DNA from 3 places in the Streptomyces sp. MUSC 14 genome. Region 1 is predicted to be linked to each of the others. Evidence: riboswitches for the same ligand, from Rfam matches in the RefSeq annotation. Region 1 holds a riboswitch; each other region holds the start of a gene.

Region 1 (2,262 bases):
TCGGCGTCGTCCAGGGTGCGCAGCAGATGCACGCCCGGCACGCCCGCGGTGCCCGGCAGCGTGATCGGCTCGGCGCCGGTGGCGAGGACCAGCACGTCGTACGGGACCGGGCCGGACTCGGTGTCCAGCTCGTGCGCGGCCGGGCGCAGGCCCAGCGCCTCGCAGCCGAGCCGCAGCTCGACGCCGAGGGACTCGAAGTCCACCTCGAAGGCGGAGTCCTCGGCCTTGCCGAGCAGGACGGCCTTGGACAGCGGCGGCCGGTCGTAGGGCTGGTGCGGTTCGGCGCCGATCAGGGTGACGGTGCCCTTGAAACCCTGTTCGCGCAGGGCGACCGCGGTCTGCACCCCGGCCATGCCCGCGCCGACGACGACCATGCGCCGCCCCGGTGACGTGCGCTCTTCCGCTGTCTGCTCGCTCACCCGATCACCATAGACACGTGACATTCCGTCAGTCATGGGGCGTGCTCGGTGACCTGTTCCACAACACTCGTCCCGCTCCCCGCCTGCGACTCCCACTCCCAGGTCTCCGCCAGCCGCACCCGCCCGTCCGGCAGTTCCGCGACGGTGGACACGCAGTGGCCGCAGGAGGTCGTGCCGTCGGTCTTCAGCTGGACGTAGCGGAAGTCGAGCCGGTCCCCCTCCCGGGTGCCGACCAGATGGCCGCGGACCACGTCGCCGCCCGCGTACTCGGCCCAGATCTCGCCGTCCTTCTCGTGGTACAGGAACCGGGTGCGCGTACCCACCTGACCTGGGGCTTGGTCCGCGACGGGGGCGAGGATCAGTCCGTCGAGCGAGCGTGCCATGGACGGGGGCTCCCTTACGGGTGAGGCGGGCCGCGGGCTAGGGTGGCCACCGTACAAGCACTCGCGGGAGCCCGGACGCACCGGGCTGAGAGGGAGGCTGGCGGCCTCCGACCGTACGAACCTGATCCGGGTCATGCCGGCGAAGGGAGGGGCTGGACGCCCATGCCGTCACGTACGTCCGACACATCCGACACGTCCGACGTCCTCGTCATCGGGGGCGGAATCATCGGCCTGGTCACGGCCTGGCGCGCGGCGCAGCGCGGGCTCGCCACGGCCGTGGTGGACCCCGAGCCCGGCGGCGGGGCCGCGCGGGTCGCGGCCGGGATGCTGGCCGCGGTCACCGAACTGCACTACGGCGAGGAGACCCTGCTCGCCCTCAACCTCGAATCGGCGCGCCGTTACCCGGACTTCGCGGCCGAGCTGACCGAGCTGACCGGTCACGACCTCGGTTACCGCCGCTGCGGCACCCTCCAGGTCGCGCTCGACGCCGACGACCGTGCCCATCTGCGGGAACTGCACGTCCTGCAGGAGCGCTGCGGCCTGGAGTCGCAGTGGCTGTCCGGGCGGGAGTGCCGACGCCTGGAGCCGATGCTGGCGCCCGGGGTACGCGGCGGACTGCGGGTCGACGGCGACCACCAGATCGACCCGCGGCGGCTCGCGGCGGCCCTCGTCGTCGCGTGCGAGCGCTCCGGCGTGGTGCTCCACCGCGCGTGGGCCGAGCGGCTGGACGTCGCGCGCGGCCGCGCCACCGGGGTCACCCTCGCCGACGGCACCGCGCCGCGCGCCGGGCAGGTGGTGCTCGCGGCCGGCAGCCTGAGCGGGCGGCTCGCGGGCGTGCCCGAGGCGCTGCTGCCGCCGGTGCGGCCGGTCAAGGGGCAGGTGCTGCGGCTGGCCGTACCGCGCGCGTACGCGCCGTTTCTGAGCCGTACCGTGCGGGCCGTCGTCCGTGGCGGCCACGTCTACCTGGTGCCCCGGGAGAACGGCGAGCTGGTCGTCGGCGCTACCAGCGAGGAGCTGGGCTGGGACACGACGGTCACCGCGGGCGGCGTGTACGAGCTGCTGCGCGACGCCCATGAGCTGGTGCCGGGCATCACCGAGCTGCCGCTCACCGAGACCCGCGCGGGGGTGCGCCCCGGCTCGCCGGACAACGCGCCGCTGCTCGGCCCGTCCGGGCTCGACGGGCTGCTGCTGGCCACCGGTCACTACCGCAACGGGGTGCTGCTCACGCCGGTCACCGGCGATGTCATGGCCGGGCTGCTGGCCGACGGCGAACTGCCGGAAGAAGCCCGCCCGTTCACACCGCGGCGCTTCGGCGTCACCGCCCCGTCCGCCGTCCTTCAGGAGCAGCCCGCATGAACATCTCGATCTCTGTCAACGGAGAGCGCCGGGAGATCGTCGCGGGCACCGCGCTCGACTCCGTCGTCCGCTCCCTGGCCGCCGCGCCCTCCGGGGTGGCCGCG
Region 2 (2,262 bases), on a different contig from region 1:
CGCAAGGACGCGGTGGCCGGGATCGGTGAGAAGCCGTTCCGCGCCAAGCAGCTCTCGCAGCACTACTTCGCGCGGTACGCGCACGACCCGGAGCAGTGGACGGACATCCCCGCCGGGTCGCGCGAGAAGCTGCGTGAGGCACTGTTCCCGGAGCTGATGACCGTCGTCCGGCATCTGGCCACCGACCAGGGCACCACCCGCAAGACGCTGTGGCGCCTGTTCGACGGCACGCTGGTCGAGTCCGTGCTGATGCGCTACCCGGACCGGGTCACCATGTGCATCAGCTCGCAGGCGGGCTGCGGCATGAACTGCCCGTTCTGCGCCACCGGACAGGCGGGTCTGGACCGGAACCTGTCCACGGCCGAGATCGTCCACCAGATCGTCGACGGCATGCGCGCGCTGCGGGACGGCGAGGTGCCCGGCGGGCCCGCCCGGCTCTCCAACATCGTCTTCATGGGCATGGGGGAGCCGCTCGCCAACTACAAGAGGGTGGTCGGGGCCATTCGCGCGCTCACCGACCCGGCGCCGGACGGACTCGGGCTCTCGCAGCGCGGCATCACCGTCTCGACGGTCGGGCTCGTGCCGGCCATCCACCGGTTCGCCGACGAGGGCTTCAAGTGCCGGCTCGCGATCTCCCTGCACGCTCCCGACGACGAGCTGCGCGACACCCTCGTCCCCGTGAACACGCGGTGGAAGGTGCGCGAGGTGCTGGACGCCGGGTTCGAGTACGTCGAGAAGAGCGGGCGCCGGCTGTCCATCGAGTACGCGCTGATCCGCGACATCAACGACCAGGCCTGGCGCGGTGACCGGCTCGGCCGGCTGCTGCGGGGCAAGCCCGTGCACGTCAACCTCATTCCGCTGAACCCGACGCCGGGCTCGAAGTGGACCGCCTCACGGCCCGAGGACGAGAAGGCGTTCGTCGAGGCCATCGCGGCCCACGGGGTGCCCGTCACCGTCCGGGACACCCGGGGCCAGGAGATCGACGGAGCCTGTGGTCAGCTGGCGGCCACCGAGCGGTAATCTGGCCACCGTCACGCACATCTTCATATCGACATCTCCATATCGACACCTTCATATTCCGACAGGGGAGCGCCACAGCGCTGAGAGTGCGGCGGACAGGGCCGCAGACCCTCTGAACCTCGCCCAGGTCATTCTGGGTAGGAAGTTCGGTCATCACTCAAGCTGTTGCGCCCTGCCCGGAAATCCGGGCAGGGCCGCGTTCTTCCTGGCCAACCCCAGGAGGACATCCAGTGCACAACAAGACCCTCGTGGCCGTCGCCGTCGGCCTCGGTCTCGTCGCCATGCCGACGCTGACCGCGTGCGGCTCCACGGACACCAGGAGCGGAGCCGATTCCAAGACCGTCACCCTCGTCAGCCACGACTCGTGGGCCGTCTCCAAGAACGTGCTCCAGGACTTCGAGAAGAAGACCGGATACAAGGTCACGGTCCTCAAGGACGGCGACGCCGGGCAGGCGGTCAACAAGGCCATCCTGACCAAGGACAACCCGCAGGGCGACGTCTTCTTCGGCGTCGACAACACCCTGCTCTCCCGCGCCCTCGACAACGGCCTCTTCCAGCCGTACCAGGCCAAGGGGCTCGACCAGGTCGGCGCCGCCTACCAGCTGGACAAGGGCCGGCACCGGGTCACGCCGATCGACTACGGCGACATCTGCGTCAACTACGACAAGGCGTACTTCAGCAAGCACAGGCTGACCCCGCCGCAGTCCTTCGCCGACCTGGCCAAGCCGGCGTACAAGAACCTCCTGGTCACCGAGAACGCGGCCACCTCCTCGCCGGGCCTCGGCTTCCTGCTGGGCAGCGCCGCACAGTTCGGCGACACCGGCTGGCAGGACTACTGGAAGAAGCTGAAGGCCAACGGCGTCAAGGTCGTCGACAGCTGGGAGCAGGCCTACTACCAGGAGTTCTCCGGCTCCTCCGAGGGCAGGAAGGCGGGCGGTGACCGGCCGCTCGTCGTGTCGTACGCGTCCTCGCCGCCCGCCGAGGTGATCTACGCCAAGAAGCGGCCCAGCACCGCCCCGACCGGCGTGGCGAACGGCACCTGCTTCCGGCAGATCGAGTTCGCCGGGCTGCTGAGCAACGCCGAGAACCCCAAGGGCGCCAAGGCGTTCATCGACTTCCTGGTCTCCAAGGAGTTCCAGGAGGACATGCCGCTCAACATGTACGTCTACCCGGTGCTGAAGGGGGCCAAGGTGCCCGCCGAGTTCACCGAGTACGGCCCGGCCGCCCGGCACCCCGAGACGA
Region 3 (2,262 bases), on a different contig from region 1:
TCGTACAGGAACGACTCCTTGTGGTGCGCGAGACACCACGCGGCCATGATCGAGCCGCCGCGCGAGACGATGCCGGTCTTGCGGTTGGCGGTGAGCGGCACGTACGGCAGCCGGACGCCCGCGTGGACGGTCATGTAGTCCACGCCCTGCTCGGCCTGTTCGATGACCGTGTCCTTGTAGATCTCCCAGGTCAGCTCCTCGGCCCTGCCGTCGACCTTCTCCAGGGCCTGGTAGAGCGGCACCGTTCCGATGGGAACGGGGGAGTTGCGCAGCACCCACTCGCGCGTCGTGTGGATGTTGCGGCCGGTAGACAGGTCCATGACCGTGTCGGCACCCCAACGGGTCGCCCAGGTCATCTTCTCCACCTCCTCCTCGATGGAGGAGGTCACCGCGGAGTTGCCGATGTTGGCGTTGACCTTCACCAGGAACCGCTTGCCGATGATCATCGGCTCGATCTCCGGGTGGTTGACGTTGGCCGGCAGCACCGCACGGCCGGCCGCGATCTCGTCACGGACCACCTCGGGCGAAACGTTCTCCCGGATGGCCACGTACTCCATCTCCGGTGTGATCTCGCCCCGGCGCGCGTACGCGAGCTGCGTCACCGCCTGGCCGCTGCGGCCCCGGCGCGGCTGGCGCGGCCGTCCCGGGAAGACCGCGTCGAGGTTGCGCAGCCCGCCGCGCGGCGACGTGTGCTTGATCCCGTCGTCCTCGGGACGGACGGGACGACCCGCGTACTCCTCGGTGTCACCACGGGCGATGATCCAGTTCTCCCGCAGCGGCGGCAGGCCCCTGCGGACGTCGGTGTCGACGTCTGGATCGGTGTACGGGCCCGACGTGTCGTACAGCGTGACCGACTGCCCGTTGGTCAGGTGCACCTGGCGGACCGGCACGCGCAGGTCGGGGCGCGAGCCCTCGACATACGCCTTGTGCCAGCCGATGGACTTCCCGGTCTCCTCGGACTTCTCGTCCTGAACGGAGACAGGCGTGCGTGCGTCCTTGTTGGTCATGAGACCTACTCCCTACGCCGGCATTACCCGGTAACAGGTTCGGCGGTCGACGCAGCGGTTCCCGTCTGCCGGTGCTTCCTGTGGAACAGACTTCGTTCCACGTGAAACATCGCGAATACGGAGGTCAGCGCCCTCTCAGCCCGGTGCTCCGAGCTCCCGCGTGTGCAAAGGTGCCTCCACGCTAGCGTCATATGTGGCGTACTGAACAGTGGGCCCCGGGCGTTCTTGCAATGATTCGGGCCGTGACCAGGATGGAGCAGTACCCGTATCAGCCCCCCGAGCCCCGCCGCCGGGACGGCTCAGCGGCAGGCGACGGCCACGGCCGGGCCGTCACCGCGGCGGGGCACGGGCACGACTCCGGCCACGGCCCCGGGCGGGGATCCGGCGGTGACGACGACCATCGCCACGACCGCGGCCACGCGCACGGGCACGCGCAAGCTCCTGGTCACGCACACGGCCACAGTCACAGCCATGGGCCTGCCGCGCCGGTCTCCCGGCACCTGCGCAAGGTCATCGCGGCGATCCTGATCCCCTTCACCGCCGCTGTCGTGGTGGGGCTCGTGGTGCTGTGGCCGGGCGGTGCGCCGCCGCACAAGCGCACCGGCGTCGGCTTCGACCAGCAGACCCAGCAGGCCACGGTCACCCAGGTCGTCGAGGTCAGCTGCAAGTCGGTGAACGCCTCCGGCGAGACCCCCACCGGCGACACCTCCACCGCGGAGGGTAACTCGGCCCAGCAGGAGGCGAACGGCACCTGCCACAAGGCCACGATCCGGATCGACACCGGCAAGGACAAGGGCCGCACCTTCACCGAGATCGTGCAGCCCGACCAGCCACGGCAGCTGCACCAGGGCGAGAGCGTCGTAGTCGCGTACGAACCCTCGGCGCCCAAGGACCTGCAGTACTCCGTCACCGACGTCAACCGCCGCTTCCCGATGGGCCTGCTGGCCGGGATCTTCGCGCTCGCCGTCGTGGTCGTGGGCCGACTGCGCGGCGTCATGGCGCTCGTCGCGCTGGCCATCAGCTTCATGGTGCTGAACTTCTTCATCCTGCCCGCGATCCTGCAGGGCTCGAACCCGCTCCTCGTGGCGGTGATCGGGTCCAGCACGATCATGCTGATCGCCCTCTACATGTGCCACGGCCTGTCCGCCCGTACATCGGTGGCCGTGCTCGGCACGCTCGCCTCACTGGCACTGATCGGCCTCCTCGGCTCACAGTTCATCGACTGGGCCGCGCTCACCGGCAACACCGACGACCA

The links. Region 1 has a riboswitch for thiamine pyrophosphate ahead of thiO (glycine oxidase ThiO). Riboswitches for the same ligand answer to the same signal wherever they lie in the genome.
Region 2: linked by a shared signal. The riboswitch ahead of BIV25_RS30720 (thiamine ABC transporter substrate binding subunit) and the one ahead of thiO (glycine oxidase ThiO) in region 1 are both predicted to bind thiamine pyrophosphate.
Region 3: linked by a shared signal. The riboswitch ahead of thiC (phosphomethylpyrimidine synthase ThiC) and the one ahead of thiO (glycine oxidase ThiO) in region 1 are both predicted to bind thiamine pyrophosphate.

The regions. Positions count from the first base shown of each region.
Region 1 covers NZ_MLYN01000021.1:88,464-90,725, reverse strand. The annotation lists gene BIV25_RS12975 (NAD(P)/FAD-dependent oxidoreductase) at 1-419, opposite strand, end outside; gene BIV25_RS12970 (hypothetical protein) at 452-802, opposite strand; TPP riboswitch at 856-967, shown strand; gene thiO (glycine oxidase ThiO) at 965-2,158, shown strand; gene thiS (sulfur carrier protein ThiS) at 2,155-2,262, shown strand, end outside.
Region 2 covers NZ_MLYN01000050.1:134,486-136,747, reverse strand. The annotation lists gene rlmN (23S rRNA (adenine(2503)-C(2))-methyltransferase RlmN) at 1-1,020, shown strand, start outside; TPP riboswitch at 1,074-1,182, shown strand; gene BIV25_RS30720 (thiamine ABC transporter substrate binding subunit) at 1,251-2,262, shown strand, end outside.
Region 3 covers NZ_MLYN01000042.1:118,605-120,866, reverse strand. The annotation lists gene thiC (phosphomethylpyrimidine synthase ThiC) at 1-1,007, opposite strand, end outside; TPP riboswitch at 1,000-1,177, opposite strand; gene BIV25_RS26630 (YibE/F family protein) at 1,259-2,262, shown strand, end outside.